DNA from 2 places in the Pseudoalteromonas sp. B62 genome. Region 1 is predicted to be linked to the other one. Evidence: predicted binding sites of a transcription regulator. Region 1 holds the regulator's gene; the other holds the start of a gene.
What was found. The regulator LexA, encoded in region 1, represses DNA repair genes until DNA is damaged. The targets are predictions, from matches to a motif close to TACTGTATNNNNATACAGTA.
Positions count from the first base shown of each region.

Region 1 (10,144 bases):
TGTATCGCATGGTCATACAGGGCGTACACTCGCTATTCCTCATTACATGGCTGTTGCTTTTGCGCTTTTGCTTGTGGCCGCTATTATTCGTTCATTACTCCCTTTTATTATTGGGCCTCACCTTGCTTGGCAAATAAGTGCTTTGCTGTGGCTAGTGGCTTTTTCATTATTTTTAATTCACTGCACACCTATATTAACGCGGCGTCGTGTTGATGGGCGTCGTGGTTAGTTCATCCATAGGAAACACATATGTTATCTAATAAAACTATTGAGATTGTAAAAAGCACAGTTCCGTTATTAGCGCAGGCAGGTACGGTTGTTACAGATCATTTTTATAAGCGTTTATTTAGCCATAATCCTGAGCTTAAAAATATTTTTAATATGGCGAATCAAGATACAGGTCGTCAGCAATTTGCACTTTTTAATGCATTGGCTGCGTATGCACAAAATATTGATAATTTAGCCGTATTAAAAGAAGCGCTAACACGTATTAATCATAAGCATACAAGCTTGAATATTTTACCTGAGCATTACCCTATTGTAGGTGCACATTTAATTGGTACTTTAAAAGAGCTTATTCCTGAGCAATTTACTCCCGATGTTGAATACGCTTGGCGCGAAGCTTACGGCGTACTTGCTGATATTTGTATAACCGAAGAAGCTGCTTTGTATGAGCACAGTAAAAATAAACACGGTGGTTGGGCGGGAACTCGCCAATTTGAAATAACCAGCAAGCAGGCTGAATCAGAACTAGTAACGAGCTTTACACTTACGCCAGTTGATGGCGAAGCTGTTATTACACATAAACCAGGGCAGTATTTAGGTATTAAAGTTAAGCCAGAGGGCGCTGAATATGAAGAAATTCGCCAGTATTCTATTTCACAAAAAAGTAACGCTAAAAACTACCGTATTAGTGTTAAAAAAGAGCTACAGCCAAAGCCTGGCATGGTGTCTAATTATTTACACTCATTAGAGCAAGGCACTATTGTTGAGTTATACCCGCCGGCAGGAGACTTCTTTTTACGCAATAACACAAGTCCAGCGGTACTCATTTCAGCAGGTGTTGGGCAAACGCCAATGCTGGCTATGCTTGAAACGTTATTAAGTGATAATTCTAATCAAGAGATTATGTATTTACATGCCTGCGAAAATACTCAGCAGCACTCGTTTTCAAAATATTTATATGATCTAACAGCGCAGAATAACCGCTTGCAAACAATAACCTGGTTTAACCAAGCGACAGAGGGCGCTGATTTTACAGGGTTGATGAACTTAAACGCAGTACAAGCACAGTTACCATTGAGTAATGGCGACTTTTACTTGTGTGGCCCTGCGGGGTTCATGGCATTTATAAAAAACCAATTACTTGGGCTCGGTGTTAAAAGTGAGCACATTCATTACGAAATATTTGGCCCGCATCAAGATTTATAATACCGTTTAAAAGTGGGCATATTTTAGATAATTATTTAGGCTACTAACTTAATCTCGCACTATAAAATTTACTCAATAGTGCGCAACCAATTAAATTATAGTTTTTTAGTATCACTTTGCGCTGCAAACGTTTGTTTTTGCCATGCATTAAAGAGCTTTTGTTGCTTATCTGATATCTTTAAACCGTAGGTTTTTTGCATATAAGCATAGGTGTCGGCTATACGTTTTCGCGCATAAACAGGCGGTTCAACTACACGTTGTTTAAAGTTTACTTTTACTTCGCAGCGGCCATACTGTGTGGCGTTTTCGTTAAGCATGCCAAATCGATAATTGGAGCGATCGGCATTAATTTCGCCAATAGCTGGCGCTAAGTTGTTTATATCGGCTTCCATTTTTCTAAATTTAGCACTTACTTTTCTACAATTTTTTCGCCCGCCATCTTGCCAACATTGTAGTTGATGACCAAATTCCCACGCCGGAACAATGTGTTCCCACTCAATGCGTAGTGCTCGCACGTTTATCTTACCTGAGCGTGTAAGCGTATTTCTCGGAACGTAACCACAGTTTGCGGGATCTGGAACGAGTTTTTTACCTTCTTTTTTAATGTCGCAGCCGCAGTAGATGCTTTTAGCGTTGTCAGGTAGGGTTTTAATAAGGTGTTTTTTTGCAGTAGAAAAACGGGTGAACTGCTCCGCTGATACCGAAACACACAAAAAACAAGCCAATAAGGCCAGAATAAATCGAGTCATATCCATCACATATGTGAACTACAGGAATGGCTAGTTTAAGCTGTTGATTAAAAAAGATAAAGAAGACTTAGAATTTAGCTTGAAATGGTTACTGGTACTTGCTCTTTTTATTTTTGTAAAAAAAGCTGATAGTGCGGGGAAACTATCAGCTTTGTATAAGCTATTTAACCTGAGCTTTGGTTAAGATACTTACATACTATAGCGAATACCTAAAAAGAATTGCCTACCAGTATGATTATACTCTCGTGGTAAATTAAGAGTTCCGTCACCAGTGGTATACAAACGCTCGTATTCATCGGTTAAGTTAATAGCTTCAAATGTTACGGTTACATTGTCATTGAGGTTATAAAAAGCAGAAAGGTCATAATGTGCTGGACCTGTTGTTGCTTCTTCAGCATTACCATTACTGCCAGTATAATCAGTAATGTAGTTATCGCGTTTATTCATTGAAACGCGAGCGCCATAATTTTCTTCTTCGTAATAAAGTGTGAAATTATATGAATTTTTAGAAAGCCCCGTTATTTCTCCTGCGGATACGTGAGTGTAGTTAGAAACAATACCGGTATTTTTTAATAACCCCGGTAAAAAGCTAAATGGCTGTTGATATATTAGCTCAATACCTTTAACAACAGTTCCCTTGCCATTTACAGGTACGTAATGGGTGTAGGGTGTTGTTCTTGGGTCAAGTGCACTTGATGGATCGTATTGCGGATCGTTATCAATGAAAGGTAAGTATGCAGGGTCAACTAATTTTTCTTCAGTTGAGCTGGTGATGAAAGTACCTATATCTTTATAAAAACCAGTTAAAGCAAGTAGCGACTCTTCATCAAAATACCATTCGATACCTAAATCAGTATTTGTTGAGGTGAATGGGTCTAAAAATGGATTACCCGCACTGACTGTTCCATTTAAATAGGAGAATGATGGGTTACCTGGGTTTAGTGAGCCAAGGCTTGGACGAGTCATGGTTTTGGATAACCCTAAACGTACAACAACATCTTGCGTTGCATCCAGTGCTAAATTTAAAACAGGTAAAACATTATCATAACTATTTTCAATTTCAACAGGATCGCTTTGAATAAAGCCCGTTGATGTTGTTTCTGTTTTTACATAACGTAAGCCTACATTTGTTCGTAGGAGCATATCAGATATTTCATATTCAAAATCTGATTGAATATAAGCAGCGATGGTTTCCTCTTCAACTTCCCAGCTTTGTGCACTTCGCGCCGTCCACTCTTTATTGAGTAGTTGTGATTCAATTGCATCAAAATCGGCCACAATAAATTGCGGCAACGTACCATCATAGCCTGAACCATAATCATCGTAAGGCATTAATTGTGAAAAGCCGACGGCTGACTCTTGATCCGGAAATCCATTAATTTGCGATTCATCATAGTTTACTGTTCTATCGTTATAAGCAATCCCACCTTTAATGCTCATAAAGTCTGTTTCGTAAGTTAAATCTAATTTGGCAGTATCATTTTTTCTGAGTACATCCGTAGCACGAAGTCGACCGTCTGTTAAATTAAATGAACTTGCATCTAAATTATCATAGCCATAATCCATCACTGCAGTATTTGCGCTATTTCCAAAATCAATTGAGACGGTATGAGGTGTATTGCTGGTCATATTATAACGATATTGCTCAGAGCGAGCATTTGACTCAGCGGTGCCGATCATTGCATCTAATTTTAAGTAGTCAGATAGGTGGTATTTACCAGATAACACATACTGTTTAAATTTTGTTTTAGATACCTGTTGACGGCTTTCTGCACGGGACTTTACTCCACTAAATGTACCTGCCTGAATTTGTTTTCCATTTTCGGCAACTGTAATAGAGTCTGGAGTGATCTCGCTAAATGTATTTCTGAACATTTCGAAGAAATTATACATCGTACGACTGTTGTCGAGGGTAGAATGCAAGGTATCGAAGGTAATTACTAAGTCATCGTTAGGCGCATACTGTAATGAGCCTGTAAAACCTAATCTATCTTGTTCATTACCAAAAAAATCAGGGCGGGGAAGTCGAGGAGTCCATAGGCAATTTACATCATCAACTTGCTCACCTTCAAATTCACAATTTCCCACATCAGCTGTGCCAATAACGTCAGTATTTGATGTGTCAGCATAGACACCGCCGCCGTCTTTGACGGGGGTTGTCCAGCGAACGGTACCAAAACCTTCTTGGCGAACTGTGCGCTCTGATTTAGCGACAGAGAATAAAGCCCCAAAGGTATCGTCAGCAAATGTATTACTGATCATAAATACCATTCTAGGGTCTGTCTCTTCTGTTAAATCGTTATAGCCTGCCTGTGCCGACGCAGCTACATGAAGACCGGGGGAATCAAAAGGTTTTGCTGAATACATATCGACAGTACCTGCAATACCTCCTTCTTCGGTTGCAGCTGTTGGTGATTTTTGAATATCAACGCGATTGAATAGCTCTGATGCAAAAACGTTGAAGTCAAATGCTCTGCCGCCATTTACACCACCACCCGAATCAGTCCCATCTGTACTAGCAGGAACTTCCATACCATTAAGGGTTGAGCGGGTAAAAGATGGGCCTAAACCACGTAGAGTAATTTGACGTCCTTCTCCTCCTTCTCGCGAAATTGCGACACCAGGGATTCGCTGTAGTGACTCTGCGATATTTAAATCTGGAAATTTACCAATGTCTTCGGCTGCAATTGATTCCGTGGTATTTACTTCAAACCTTTTGGTAGCCAGCGATTTATTAAGTGATGATCTAAAGCCTGTAACTTCGATTAACTCAATTTCACTTTTCTTTTTTATATTTGTTTGTTCGGCTTCTTCAGCACTGATTTGAGCTGTCGTGCTAATTAATAATGCACTAATAATGTAATTAAGTGGCCTGAGAGTGAATCTTTTTGACGTTTTCATTGTGTGTTCCTGCTGAATTTAGGTAATGCCACTCAGTTCAGATTTTGCACTTATTTTTTGTGTTATAAGTAAGCGTAAATATGAGTGAGGTGTGTTTGGCTTTATTTAAATACACCTCTTTAAACAGTGTATTTAACCCGCATATTTAAAATGCCACCGGTGGCATATAAAAGTCAAGGTTATTTTTTATACTTTTTTAAACAATAATTCACTTAATTTTAATCCTCAAAGGTCAACAGGCCATGGAGTTTATAAAAAAGTATTGTTTGTACTTAAAAATGATAAATATTAAATAATGGATTATAAATGCGTAAAACTATCTATTTACCATATAAAACAGCTTATATTACATAGTTGATTTGGTATAAAAGTAAAACTGCGTTAAAGTTTGCGGTGTAATCATTAGAGGATAAATACTAAACAATGTCGGAAATTCAATTTTTAAATGTAGATCTAGAGCTTGAATCAAAGCAGGATATTAGCGTGCTAGTGGCAGACTTAAAAAAAGTCGCTACAGTTTTACATTATGACAAAGACGAATACCGTCAGTTAGCCCGCATTGAAGCTACAGGTGAAGTAGGTACACCAGATAAAGCAATTAACCATATCTGTGAGCTTATTGAATCGTGTTCGCGTAATGCGTTAAAGCAATGGCTAAGTTGTTCACGTAGAACATTTGATATTGGTTTTGAATCAGGCACATCGCCTAAGTGTTTTAACCAAGCTTTAGATGCAGATACATTATTACGTATATCTGCTATTGGTGCGGGTATGGAAATTACAATTTACCCAATCGAAAAGTAACAGTAAGTAATTATCTTCGCTCTACTACGGCTGCGGTCATTCTTGATACGCAGCAAAGCTCGTTTCGACTATTAGTAATTTTTATTTCCCAGACTGAACTACGCTTACCAATATGAAACGCTTTTGCGGTGGCTGTTAAAGTACCATTACGAGATGCTTTTAAGTGACTGGCGCTAATTTCTTGTCCGACACAATAAAACTGAGTGAAGTCGACTACGAAGTTAGCTGCATAACTTGCCACTGTTTCGGCAAGCACTACGTTGGCTCCTCCATGCACCATGCCCATTGGATTATGATGCGCTGGTATGGCAGGCATAGTTGCTACGAGGTAATCATCACCAATTTCGGTAATTTCAATTCCCATGGTTTTCATTAGTGTACCTTGGCCGTTTATACCCTCATCTAGCTGTTTGCAAAACTCTAAAGTAACAGGTTGATACCAAATACTCATAAGCTTACCTTTTAAAATAGTAGTAAAAATATGGCTTATATTTTCATAAAGTTAAGATAATGAAAATAAAAAAGTGGATCTAAATTTATAGCCAGATAGCGTGAGGCGGATAGTAAGAAGTAATAATAGGGATATCGTAGTTTATTGATATAATCGAGCAGTAAAGAAGAAATCGCCCTAGGCTAAATATAAGCAAGCAGCATAATGTTACTTGCTTATACTTAGCCAGATCTTTTATTGGTAACTAGCTATTAACTCGACATTACTAAAAGCACTGTAGCCTTTAATCATAATAGAGTAATTACCAGTGCGGGTGTCGCTACAGCTTTCATTATTTCCGTTTTTATACGGTCGGCAATCGTAGTTACTGCTCGTTGCAATTGCATTATATTTTACATGTAGGTCAACATCCCCAGTGCCATTAGAGGTCGAAAATGTGACTTGCTCAGCTTCACTTGGCACTGTAAAAGTAAACAATTGCTCACTGTTTCGATCACCACTAACAACGATAGATTGGTTATTTTGCAGTGTATTGTTATTTACCGGTGGGCTAGATGCAGATCTAAAATTTGCAATTGTGGGGTTTGTTAAATTTAAGACTCTAGCGTTATCGTGTTTTGATGGAGTTCCCATAACACTTCCGCTGTATGATTTGTTTGGATTTGACCAGTAATTGATTCTTGTGCAGTTATTTGTGCAGTTATAAGCCATTACTGAACGCCATTGTGATTGAGGTTGCTGATAACCATGGCCGAACGAATAAGGAGATGTTGATGGATCGTTTTCAGGGTTATGACGAGCACCTTGTAAATGACCAATTTCATGACCGAAAGAGTAATAGCCGGTTGCACAGTCATAATCAACCATCGCAAATGCGCTGTTAGCATTTGCACCAATTGCTTTGGCTTGGCCACAGTAGCCGTTAACGTCGTTTATTAATATGACTACATCAGCACCGTATTGATCTCGTAGTGTGTGCGCTTCATCCATATAACCATCGTTTTTGGTAGCTAAACGATTTAAATCCGTACCTGAATTTGTAGCTTCAGTATAATTAACTCGGCTTACATGGGCCAAACTAACAACTGCGTTGACACCTGAGTTTTGGTAACCCTGATTAGTCTCTACTATTGCAAGATCAATCAAGCTATTAATATCACTAGATTTTTGTTCTGCGGCTGGGGTGTATAAAACGAGTAAGCTAATATTGCTTTGCGCGTTAGTTGCCATAGCTGTTTGGAAGCTTTGTTCTGTTAAAATTTGTTCACTGATTGAAATAGTGTTGCTAGATTGCTGATAATCGGGTGCATGCTCAGCAGGTTGCTTGGCAGGATCTAATTCAATAAAATTATGACCAGAATGTTTATTCGGTTGCAATTTATAAACATGTTCATTTACCTTTATCGTACCAGAAATCCCTTTGTAGATTTTATCAGTGTTACTTCGTCACCATCTAAGCTTTTACCTACCCAAATTAAGTTACCAGTTGCTGATGTACTTGCTGTACTTTTGATAAATTCAATGTCACTTCCCTGAACAGGTAAAAAGAATGCATTGGTTTTTGCGCTTAGTTCGAAAAGCGGTTGTCCAAATTGAGATTGAGCATTACCTTCTTTATTAATGTTTTGCGTAAAGTTAGAGTGCTGCACTTCGAAAAGTGGGACTTGGGCATACGCATAGCCGCTAAACAATAAGCCAATAAACAATGGTGAATATTTTTTCATTTGATAATCCTTTTAAGTGTTTGTACACATAAAGTGTACATGTTAATAAGTTGTTTTCAATTTATTAACATGTGGCTGTCATCAAATTAGCCCTTAATCGTAAATATAAAGATACAAATGTTTATTTTATGTAAGCAGTCGTTGTTTCTACATAAGTGTAAAAGTGATTTATTAACAGCAAGCAATCAATGTAATTTAAATTTGCGATTTTTATTTAACTGTATATACTCACAGTTAAATGTACTGTATGGAAAACCAGTTGTATGCGACCATTAACGAAGCGCCAAGCTCAAATTCTCGAATTAGTTAAAGTTTTTATTAAAGACACTGGTATGCCTCCTACACGTGCTGAAATTGCACAAACATTAGGCTTTAAAAGTGCCAATGCTGCTGAAGAGCATTTAAAAGCGCTTGCTAAAAAAGGTGCTATTAAGATGAAACCAGGTGCAAGCCGAGGTATTCAACTTGTTGAGGAAGAAGAGCCTGAACAGTTAGGTTTACCTCTTATCGGGCGAGTCGCAGCGGGAGAGCCTATTTTGGCGCAAGAGCACGTTGAGAGTCATTGTAAAATTGATCCATTAATGTTTAAACCAGCTGCTGATTTTTTATTGCGCGTTAACGGTATGAGCATGAAAGATATAGGTATTATGGATGGTGATTTGTTAGCTGTGCATAAAACTCAAGTTGCAGAAAATGGACAAGTTGTAGTTGCTCGTGTTGATGATGATGTTACCGTAAAGCGGTTTGAAAAAGCAGGCCGAAAAGTATTATTGCATGCTGAGAATGACGACTTTTCGCCAATTGAAGTTGATCTAGAAAATGAATCTTTTAATATAGAAGGTTTAGCCGTTGGAGTTATAAGAAACGCTGATTGGATGTAGTTTTTAATTTATTTTTATAAATGCGTGCTTTTTAGCACGCATTTTTGTTTTAACATTAGCACTAAAAATATGACGTAAACAGCCAACTAATTATTTTAGCTGTAAATTTTTTTGCACTTATATTTCCCCCTCCGAATACGTTAAACCCCTTTGTTTTGCTCATATTTTGAACTTCCTGTTGACTAGTTGATTACTGACTTTTTATTAATTACTCAATATCACCTGATTGTTTTTTATACTAAAACTTGCTTGTTGTTCGTTTTTTAGCTAATTATTAATGTGCTGAGCTAATAATAACTCACAGCTTTTTAGTTTTGAGAACACACAATATACACAAACTCGTTGTTGGCGCAGCAAAACCAATCAATATTAAATAAGATTGGCTAAAAAAATAAAAATAACGAATTGGCGTTTAAGCCGTATGCCTCTTCGCTTTGCATTCGCAATAGCATCAAAGGAGCCGTCACATGGGTAAACTGACCTCTACCTTGTGGCTTATATTATGTGTTTTTTCGCACTCAGTTTTGGCGAACAGCCAATACAATATGCGCAAAGGCGTAACCGATATAAGCAATAATGTATATCAGCTGCACATGACCATATTTATAATATGTTGTGTGATTGGGGTGATAGTGTTCGCAATTATGTTTTGGGCACTTATTCATCACCGTAAATCTAAAGGGGCTGTACCTGCCCAATTTCACGAAAGCACTAAAGTAGAAATACTTTGGACTGCAATTCCGTTTGTTATTTTAATTGCTATGGCAGTACCAGCCACTAAAACCCTTATTGCAATGGAAGATGCCAGCAAAGCTGATCTCACTATTAAAATTACGGGTTCGCAATGGAAATGGCATTATGAATATATGGGCGAAGATGTAGAGTTCTACTCTATTTTGTCTACCCCGCAAGATGAAATAGCGAATCTTGCAGATAAAAACCCTAACTACTTACTTGAGGTTGATAAGCCTCTTGTACTGCCAATAAATCAAAAAGTACGATTTTTAATGACTTCTGATGATGTTATTCACTCTTGGTGGGTACCTGATTTTGCAGTTAAAAAAGATGCGAACCCCGGCTTTATAAACGAAACATGGACCAATATTAACGAAGAAGGTACTTACCGAGGCCAATGTGCCGAGCTGTGTGGTAAAGATCATGGCTTCATGCCTGTTGTGGTGGTTGCTAAATCTGAGGCTGATT
Region 1 covers NZ_JARLVB010000002.1:1,158,951-1,169,094, forward strand. The annotation lists gene P4S71_RS09845 (NnrS family protein) at 1-229, shown strand, start outside; gene hmpA (NO-inducible flavohemoprotein) at 250-1,431, shown strand; gene P4S71_RS09855 (endonuclease) at 1,527-2,180, opposite strand; gene P4S71_RS09860 (TonB-dependent receptor) at 2,370-5,081, opposite strand; gene P4S71_RS09865 (hypothetical protein) at 5,505-5,885, shown strand; gene P4S71_RS09870 (PaaI family thioesterase) at 5,896-6,336, opposite strand; gene P4S71_RS09875 (M12 family metallo-peptidase) at 6,571-7,713, opposite strand; gene P4S71_RS09880 (hypothetical protein) at 7,737-8,060, opposite strand; gene lexA (transcriptional repressor LexA) at 8,324-8,941, shown strand; gene coxB (cytochrome c oxidase subunit II) at 9,409-10,144, shown strand, end outside.

Region 2 (10,144 bases), 2.3 Mb from region 1:
AGTTTACAGCAAAGTATATTACTCTATTGGCGGTGGCTTTATTGTTACTGACGAAGAGTTTGAAAACGAAAAACAAGCAGCCCTCGATATTAGAGAAGAAAACCCAGCTCCTTTCCCTTTCAGTAGCGCAAAAGAGCTACTAGAGATGTGTAAAGAGTCAGGGCTTAGTGTTTCAAGCTTGATGATGAAGAACGAAAAAACACTGCGCACTGAAGATGAAATAAAAGACACGCTGTTTCATATCTGGAAAGTAATGATGGCCTGTATTGACCGTGGTATGCGTACCGAAGGTATCCTACCTGGCGGCTTAAAAGTAAAGCGCCGTGCGCCAAGCCTATACTTAAAACTAAATATAGAGGTCAGTAACGACCCACTTCGTGCAATGGACTGGGTTGATTTATTTGCCCTTGCCGTAAACGAAGAAAATGCGGCAGGTGGCCGTGTAGTTACCGCACCAACTAATGGTGCTGCGGGGATTTTACCAGCTGTACTTATGTACTATCACACATTTGTGAAAGAAGTAGACCGCGATATAGCCACACGTTATTTATTAACGGCTGCTGCTATTGGTATTTTATATAAAAAGAATGCCTCTATATCGGGTGCTGAAGTAGGTTGCCAAGGTGAAGTTGGCGTTGCGTGCTCTATGGCAGCAGGCGCATTAACAGAAATTGTTGGTGGCAATGTTGTGCAAGTAGAAAACGCAGCAGAAATTGGTATGGAACATAATTTAGGCCTCACGTGCGACCCTGTTGGTGGCTTAGTACAAGTACCGTGTATTGAACGTAATGCAATGGGCGCGATTAAAGCAATTAATGCCTCACGTTTAGCTATTCGTGGCAGTGGCGAGCAAAAGGTATCACTTGATAAAGTGATTAAAACCATGCTTGAAACCGGCAACGATATGAAAACCAAATACAAAGAAACCGCTCGCGGTGGATTGGCTGTTAATATTATTGAATGTTAAAAATAACTAAAAAAGGCCATACAAATTTGTATGGCCTTTTTTATCTAGCTGTATCAATTTAAGACAAAAATGCAAATTTAATAATAAACAGTGCCGTTAAAATCCATACGCTAATTGTGACTTCGTCTTGCTTACCACACAACACTTTTACTACAGTATAAGATATAAAACCAAGTGCTATACCATGAGCAATTGAAAACGTTAATGGCGTCATCAGTAAAACGACTGTAACGGGAATGGCATCGGTCATATCATCCCAATTAACAAACTTCAGATTTTGTAGCATTAAAACTGCAACATATAAAATGGCTCCAGCGGTTGCGTAAGCTGGTACCATTTGCGCAAGTGGTGCAAAAAACATCATAAGTAAAAAGCAAATACCTACCACAACTGCTGTTAAACCAGTACGCCCACCTACAGATACACCTGCAACAGACTCTATATAAGATGTTGTAGTAGAAGTGCCCAACATAGCGCCTGCAATTGTTGCTGTACTGTCAGCACTTAGCGCTCTTCCTAACCGAGGCATATTTCCTTTTTCATCAGCAAGCCCTGCTTTTTGAGTAACTGCAACTAAAGTACCCGAGGTATCAAATAAATCCACAAACAAAAATGCGAAAATAACGCTCAACATAGATAATTCAAGTGCAGCACCAAAATCAAGCTGCATAAAAGTAGGTAAAATAGAAGGAGGCGTAGCAACAATTCCATGGTATTCAACAAGCCCTAAAGCCAGTGCGATACAGGTCACTAATAAAATACTAATTAATACACCACTTTTAAAGTTACGATATAAAAGCGCAGCAATAATAAAAAAGCTGAAAATAGCTAATAATGGGCCAGCTGAAGTTATATCACCTAATTGTACTAACGTTGCAGGGCTGGCAACGATGATGCCCGCATTTTTAAGAGCAATTAAAGCTAAAAATGCGCCAATACCCGTTGCAATGGCCCGCTTTAAAACCAAAGGAATGGCATTAATAATCCACTCACGAACTTTAAACAGGCTTAGAAGTAAAAATATACACCCAGACATAAAAACAGCACCTAATGCCGCCTGCCATGTGTAACCCATCCCTAATACAACACCATATGTAAAAAATGCATTTAACCCCATTCCAGGCGCTAATGCTAAAGGATAATTAGCCCACAATCCCATAATAAAACAACCAATAGCAGCTGCAATACAAGTTGCTACAAAAGCAGCTCCCTGATCCATTCCAGCCTCTGCTAACATGGCAGGGTTAACAAATACAATGTAAACCATTGTGATAAATGTAGTAATACCCGCAATGCATTCACGGCGGACTGATGAGCCATTCTCACTAATTTTAAATAAAGCTTCGAGCATAATAGACTTATGGTTGTAAAAAGTGGCAATATTTTAACATAAAAATCATCTTTTACAGGACATTTTACCTTGCGATATACTAAACTATTGACTTAGTTACATAACGAATGAGTGAGCATGATAAAAACAACACCGACAGGCCAAGATTTAGAGCAGCAGTTAGACAATATACTGTCCTTTGTCACGCAACCTAGCGACACTAACTCAACGCCAACTAACGAAAATAGTCAGCAAAATACACTGAACAAAGCACTGTATTATTTAAAAAACAATCAAAATGCACTTGCTGCGAAGTGGATGCGTTTAGCTGCGATGTCTGGAGAACTTCGAGCACAATTTTACTTAGGACTATTTTTTGTAAAAGGCCAAGGTGTTCCGCAAAGTGTATTTCATGCAGTTGCATGGCTAAGCTTATCAAGTAGTCAAGGTCACGAGCCAGCAACTACTGCATTAACTGACTTGCGTAAACACATTGAAACTAAACGCTTTAAAGATGCCCAATGCTACGCTGCAAGTTTATATGAACAAATTCACCAATTGCAGTTTTCTCACCTAATACCAAATAACGCTAACGAAGAGTAAATTACACATACGAAACTATGCTGTAATTTACACATGAAATCATTATTTAAAGCTGCCATATCAACCTTCAACAGGTGTATACAGTATTCAACACAATAATGCACAGTTGGAAACAACAACATAAAGGTAAATTTAAATCATTAAATATTAATAACTTAAAAAAATGACAATTTAAAAAAAGTCTAAATCTTAAATTATCGTACAAAAAAATAGCAAAAAACACTTGCACACAAACACTGTATAAACTACTGTATGTGAATACTGTATAAAAACCCAGTGAGTGAAGCGATATGTTACAACCAATTACCGTACGAACAGTTAAAAGCTACCAACAAGACAATAAAAGCGATTGTGTTAATTTAATTGAAATTGAAGATGAAATTTCGGCAACATTTGAGCTATTAAAAGTATTACATCAATACAATAGCTTAAATGCTTGGACATTATTAATCGCACCCGATCACGTCCCTAGTAAAGCGCTACTTGATTCGTGCTCTATCGATACGAGTAAATTACTCGTTATTAGACAAAAACACTTAGTGAATCTAGAGTACGTATTAAATTCGGCTTTACACAACGGTAATTTTGCAGCTGTAATTACTTGGACTGATATAGTTAATAACCAGCTATTAACTAGCTTATCTCTGGATATGAGTAAAACAAATACAAAGTTATATTGCTTCACGAAAAACAAACAAACCACAGAGATATTACTAGCTCAATAATCTTGTTAAACTAACATTTTAGCTTTACACCAAAATTATGACCTCACTGAATAAAACATTATGTCTTTGTGGCAGCCAACAAAATTATGTTGACTGCTGCGAACCTTTTCATTTGGCAATACAGCATCCTCAAACACCAGAGCTACTTATGCGCTCTCGTTATAGTGCTTATGCACTCAAAAATGCTAAGTATATTTATCAAACATATACAACAGATAAACAGCCCGAAAACCCCGTTAAAGAAATTAAAGAATTTGCAGATGGTTGCCGCTTTATAAAACTGACAATTATAGATTCAGGCCACGATGATAGTCAGGGTTTTGTAGAATTTAAAGCGCACTACTTTTATGATAATTTATACTGTGAATTGCACGAACAATCAAAATTCATTAAAGAAAAAAATCAGTGGAAATATTCTGACGGCGTTATATTACCTGTTGCAGATATAAAAATTGGCAGGAACGATGATTGCCCATGTGGCAGTGCTAAAAAGTATAAAAAGTGCCACAGCCTATAAACCTCAACTTACCCAGGCATCAGGTATTTTGAAACACACTAATTAGTTAAATAATATGTACTCTAGTTTTGTACATATTATTTAACTTAATGTGGCGCATACGCACGAAAAGTTATTTATTTCCAAAAAACTCAGCGTCTCTAAATAAAATTTTTATACCAATCTGCTTATGTATGGGGTCTATTTAACGTTAAGAAAATTACGCTAGAACTAGGCAAAAGTTTTTGTATCTAGTTGTTCTAAATAAAAAATTTTTAACGACGTTATAGTGCAATTTAATTCGTTAAATTGATCAAAGATTTATGCAGGTTGGTATTATAGGGTTATGAGATAATTTATATTGTTCAAATACTTATACCAACTCTTTTAATTAAGTGATCTATTTTTAGATAACAGAGTCGTGTCGATAACAAGACAAAAAATCGTTATTTAATTGTCCTATATCAGAAATTTTTAACCCCGTTAGCGTCAGATTTAATCCCTCAAACTGATTAAGCATGATTGCGGATTGGTTGGTTAGTATTATTCAGATTGATATTAAAACCCACATAACAAAAATGGACCACTTGGGTCCATCTCTACTTTACGAGTACTTAAAATTTAAGAGTTACTCGTCGTCATCTAAATCAGCTTGTTGACGCTGTGCCGGCTTTGCTAAAATCTCTACGTAGAAAGACTTTAAATCTTGCTTTTCGATGTCGCTGATATGATTGCTAATCTCTGCAACGTGCACTACTTGAGCATCTTCAGCTGTATTACCAAACTTACAGTCAAATGCCCAGTAATCAGCATCTTCAGGTAGCGTTTTATTACGTTCTCTTTTCAAATATTTTTTCACTTCGTGCTTTGCAGCATCGACCATACGAGGGTATTTGATTTTCTCGTGATTCAGCGTGAATGTTTTCTTCATTACGTTCCTAATTACCTTGGTTTAATGATAACGGCATTTCATGTCATACCATTTGACATCATTATAGCAATTGCATTAAATTTTTGGATGGTTTTTTTAAACTAAATCAATTTTTAGGCAATTAACATTATAAATAGCTACAAAGCCTCTCTTTTTAGCCATCATTATTATAAAAATGACCATTTAAAGCTTGTTTTACTGGGCCTGACATAAGCTGATTTGAAATCGTAGATAGATAAATTATTTTGTAGGTCAATATTATGCTGTAGCTAAGTGAAGCGGTTGATGTAATGATTCATCATTAAGACCATCATAGAATGAAGCTACGTCCATTTGCGGATGCGATAGCTGAGTCTCTTTGTTCTTAATACGTCTGCGCACAGCTAGCTCACAATTATCAAGCACATTGAGTGGAATATGAGCTAAATCATTTCTTATTGAAAGTGGTTCAGGGTTTAAGCAGTGTCGTAACTTAATATCGCTCATACCTGCATGCTCTCCCACATTTGATAATAAAGCGGCGTTGTGTTGCCCAATCAACATATTAAATTCATCAGGTGCTAAAGGCTGCTTCGGACCCGAACCAAATTGCTTACGAAGTGTCTCTTCTTCAACAATAGGGTTTTCAATATCTGTTTTTGGAAAATGGAACTGACTAAAATCAAGCGCATCGTGGGATAACATTGCCAATAAAAGAGAAAACTCTCCTCGACGTTGTTCGTGTACACTTTTATTCAACCGTGTACTTAGTTGACTCTCTGTGATTAACAAATCGTCGATTTGCATAGACTTTAGCCGATTATTGTAGGTAATAGATATTTATCGGCTTTATTTCATTTTTCTTTAGCTTTTTTCTTTACTTAAATATAAGTTTTGCTATTATCAGCGCCGTTGCACTGGAGGGGTTCCCGAGCGGCCAAAGGGATCAGACTGTAAATCTGACGGCTCAGCCTTCGCTGGTTCGAATCCAGCTCCCTCCACCACTTTTCTTACCGCTAAGTTAAGTGGGGCCAAGTGTAACAAAATTAGTGTGGAGGGGTTCCCGAGCGGCCAAAGGGATCAGACTGTAAATCTGACGGCTCAGCCTTCGCTGGTTCGAATCCAGCTCCCTCCACCACTTTTCTTCTAAAATACCTTATATTTTAAACTTCAATAATTTTTTAAAATTCCCACTGTAAACTTTGTCCATTATTCTTTAACCAATCTGATGCTATCTTATGATCCGGATAAAACTTAGCTACACGTTGCCAAAATACACGACTGTGGTCTAAGTGACGTAAATGCGCCAACTCGTGGACTATGACGTAGTCTATAATTGATTTTTTGGCTCCAATCAAGAGTAAGTTAAACGTAAGCTCACGTTTACTATTACAACTCCCCCATTTACGTTTATAGATACGTATTCGTAAATCATTCGGTAAAGGTTCCTCCATTAGTTTACAAAAGTGGGCAAGACGCATATCAATATATAATCCTAATTTTTCAGTTAAATACGCCTCAAGTAATGTTTTATACTTCAATTTTTTATGGCTCACTCGAGAAGAACACAATACGCTTAATGTATTCTCATGCTCTATAACTTGAGAATGCAAAGCGTGTTCAAACGTTATGTCTATAAGATTTGAGAAAATTAGAATTTTATGTGTTTCGAGTGGATATTGCTTTGAGTCTGCAATATTAATCTGTTTATCAAGTTGGCTATTTACCCAATCTCGTTTCTCAACCAACCATAAATCCAACTGTTTTTTAGGAACATAATGAGGCGCATAAACGGTTATTGACCGTTGGTGCACTTTAATAGCAACAGTCTTACGTCGGGCACTTCGCTTTAATTGATACTCAAACAACAGTTCTACCACATTTAACCAACACGAAATTTCTAATATTTTATACCAATAGGCTTAAGTATGGGATCTAATTAATAATAAAAAACAGGTCTATAACTAAGTGAAAACTTTATATCTAACTGCTTCAAACGATAATAGAAGACCAAGCCTTGCTGACCTTACAATATTAAAGTTCATTTTATCTAAGAGCGATTTAATCGCTGCGTGAGGTGTGTCACCTAGTGGGGTCGGTAACTTTTCATGCGTTACCTTACTGACTTACATCCATGTGAAAAAAAGTAAAAACCTAGCAAAGCTTCTGCGTCCTGATCACGATTTTCACCTATATTTGTGCAGCGACAAAACGTAAATTACCTTTAGGTTGAATCCTAAAAACAGCGCATGTCTGGCACTTATGTTAACTGTACAAGCACAAATAATTGCTAAAAAATACAGTTTCACTTGAAACAAAAAAGCAGCGAATAAACCCCAATTAGATATTATTCAAAGTGATAGCAGTATGATAAAAACTTACACATAAATTCATATAATGGGAATTATAGGATTAACTACATTAGCTTTTTTAGATGAATGCGAACCTAAGTTAACCGATGGATAGTAAAGTTTTATATACGAGTAATCATGAGATGTGATCTCATGGCTATTACCACTGTCATCTTTAAAATACATTGAAAACGTTACACCATGATCAGCAAGAACCGCTTTTATATTTAAACTTTCAAGATGACTAAGCCACTGTATAAATTGCTCCCCTGTTGCCAAAAATGCAATTCCTTTACTGCGCCCCTCACCTTCAAAAAGTGCTAAACGAGTCGTTGAACTAGCATCCTCGAGCGTTAAAGGTCCTCGTTCGTCCTCATTCCAAAAAGCAAGTTCGGGTACTATACTAAAACCTAAAACGCGCTCATACCATTTAACTGCATTCGATAAATTTTCAACATTCAAATGGCAATGATCAATACCTGACAATTTAGGCATATTTTTATTATCCACGTTACTCACCAATTTCTGACTTTAATTGCTCTAAAAACTCATGCATGTAAACTGTACGCCTATTCGCTTCTGCTTTAGCTGATGGGGTATTCATGCTTTGAGCAATATGTAATAGTTTTATAAAAAAATGATCAAGTGTATATTTTTTATCATCAGCTTCTCGTTCAATACAAAAGGGTCTTCTGGGTTATACAATAACCGAGAAATTGAGCCGCCAACTTTCATACATCGACTCACTCCAATCGCACCTAGTGCATCCATTCTGTCAGCATCTTGTACTATTTGCGCCTCAACTGTTTTAATTTCTATATTTGCGCTAAAGCTATGAGCCGCAATAGCATGATGAATATCATCAAAAAGTGACTCGTCATAATCAATCGATTTTAAAAATTCCAGTGCCTTATCTGCTGCCATAGTAGAGGCTTTTGCACGATCAGGGTGGTTTTTAGCCACCGCCACACAGTCATGCATCCACGCTGCAGGTAATACAACTGACATATTAGCCTGCTCTGCATTACATAGTTTTATTGCAACGAGCACCACTCGCTCTATATGCGTAATATCGTGAGCCACATCGGCATGCACTAAAGAGGTTATAAATTCTCTGCATTGTGAATTAAGTATTTGTAAATCGGGGCTTAAAACGGCGTCAGGCACTTTCAGGTTCCAAAAGCTAATTAATAAGTGAATTATTAGTACTTTACCGTGCTTTATAGCCCTCTTGCAAAACATTCATTGTATGTTGCCCGCTGCTTGACTAAAATACAGCGCTTATTTATTACTACTGAGAAGCCTTATGTCATCTGCCGTTTACCTACAAGCTGGTCGCGATAAATCATTAAAAAGAAAACACCCTTGGTTATTTTCAAAAGCCATCAAAAAAATTAAAGGTAAACCTGGATTAGGCGACACAGTAACGATTCACGATAGCGAAGGTAAGTTTTTAGCAACTGCTGCTTATAGCCCTCATTCGCAAATTCGTGCACGTGTTTGGAGCTTTGACGAAAAAGAAATCATCGATCAAAACTTTTTTGAACGCCGTTTACGTCGCTCATTAGAAGCACGGAGCCAAGTAATAGAAGAAGGCGGATTAACAGGCTTTAGATTATGTGCAGCTGAGTCTGATTACTTACCAGGCGTTACAATCGATAAATTTGATAATGTACTAGTTTGTCAGTTACTAAGTGCGGGTGCCGAGCGTCATAAAGGCGAGATTGTTGGCGCGTTAATGGCTATTTTTCCAGGTTCTAGCATATACGAGCGCTCAGACGTAGAAGTACGTACAAAAGAAGGTTTGGAGCCAATTAAAGGTGTTCTTTGGGGTAATGAGCCAACACAACCTGTACTTATTGAAGAAAACGGCTTAAAAATTGAAGTCGATATAATTGAAGGTCATAAAACCGGATTTTACTTAGATCAACGCGATAGCCGTGCTGCACTTGAGCGTTTTTCAAAAGACAAAACGGTACTTAACTGTTTTAGTTACACAGGTACATTTTCGTTGTACGCTTTGCGTGGCGGGTGTGAGCATGTCACTAACGTTGATGTATCGCAACCAGCGTTAGATACTGCTAAACGTAATGTTGAGCATAATAACTTAGACTTAAATAAAGTTGATTTTGTGAAGCAAGATGTCTTTAAGTTACTGCGTCAATACCGCGACGAAGGCAGACAGTTTGATACCATCGTAATGGATCCACCAAAGTTTGCTGATAATAAAGCGCAGCTAACGGGCGCGTGTCGTGGTTATAAAGACATCAACATGATTGCCATGCAAATACTAAAACCAGGTGGAACATTACTGACATTCTCTTGCTCTGGCTTAATGGAGCAAAACCTATTTCAAAAAGTTGTTGCTGATGCGGCTCTTGATGCGGGCAAAGATCTACTTATAATGGAACGATTAAATCAAGCAGCCGATCACCCAATTGCGGGTAGCTACCCTGAAGGCTTTTACTTAAAAGGCTTAATTTGTAAGGTTTTTTAATATCTAATCATTCAATTTAATTAGTTAAACTGAATGATTTCAAGGCCTGCTGTTATTGTGCCATCATCTTCTTTGCTGGCACGTATTACCTTAGCCGTTGCTTTTAACGGTGCAATGCTAGGGTGAGTAGACGCTATATCAACTGTTAAAATAGTATCTGGCTCAAGTAAATCATCCAAATGCAATGATAACCCTGTCGCGCTCAAATCAACACACTCTGCCGTATAATTCAAGCCAGCTACTGGCTCCACTGTTGTTAAATTTG
Region 2 covers NZ_JARLVB010000002.1:3,495,293-3,505,436, forward strand. The annotation lists gene P4S71_RS20220 (L-serine ammonia-lyase) at 1-967, shown strand, start outside; gene P4S71_RS20225 (NCS2 family permease) at 1,026-2,318, opposite strand; gene P4S71_RS20230 (tetratricopeptide repeat protein) at 2,436-2,900, shown strand; gene P4S71_RS20235 (SulA-like leucine-rich domain-containing protein) at 3,191-3,625, shown strand; gene P4S71_RS20240 (YchJ family protein) at 3,663-4,142, shown strand; gene P4S71_RS20245 (DUF6172 family protein) at 4,750-5,052, opposite strand; gene P4S71_RS20250 (VC2046/SO_2500 family protein) at 5,311-5,838, opposite strand; tRNA gene P4S71_RS20255 (tRNA-Tyr) at 5,951-6,035, shown strand; tRNA gene P4S71_RS20260 (tRNA-Tyr) at 6,085-6,169, shown strand; gene P4S71_RS20265 (M48 family metallopeptidase) at 6,213-6,911, opposite strand; gene P4S71_RS20270 (VOC family protein) at 7,422-7,877, opposite strand; partial or broken gene P4S71_RS20275 (HD domain-containing protein) at 7,894-8,624, opposite strand; gene P4S71_RS20280 (class I SAM-dependent methyltransferase) at 8,689-9,879, shown strand; gene P4S71_RS20285 (PilZ domain-containing protein) at 9,900-10,144, opposite strand, start outside.
Region 2: a site for LexA is predicted at 3,147-3,166, ahead of P4S71_RS20235 (SulA-like leucine-rich domain-containing protein). Genes of this name have one in related genera too.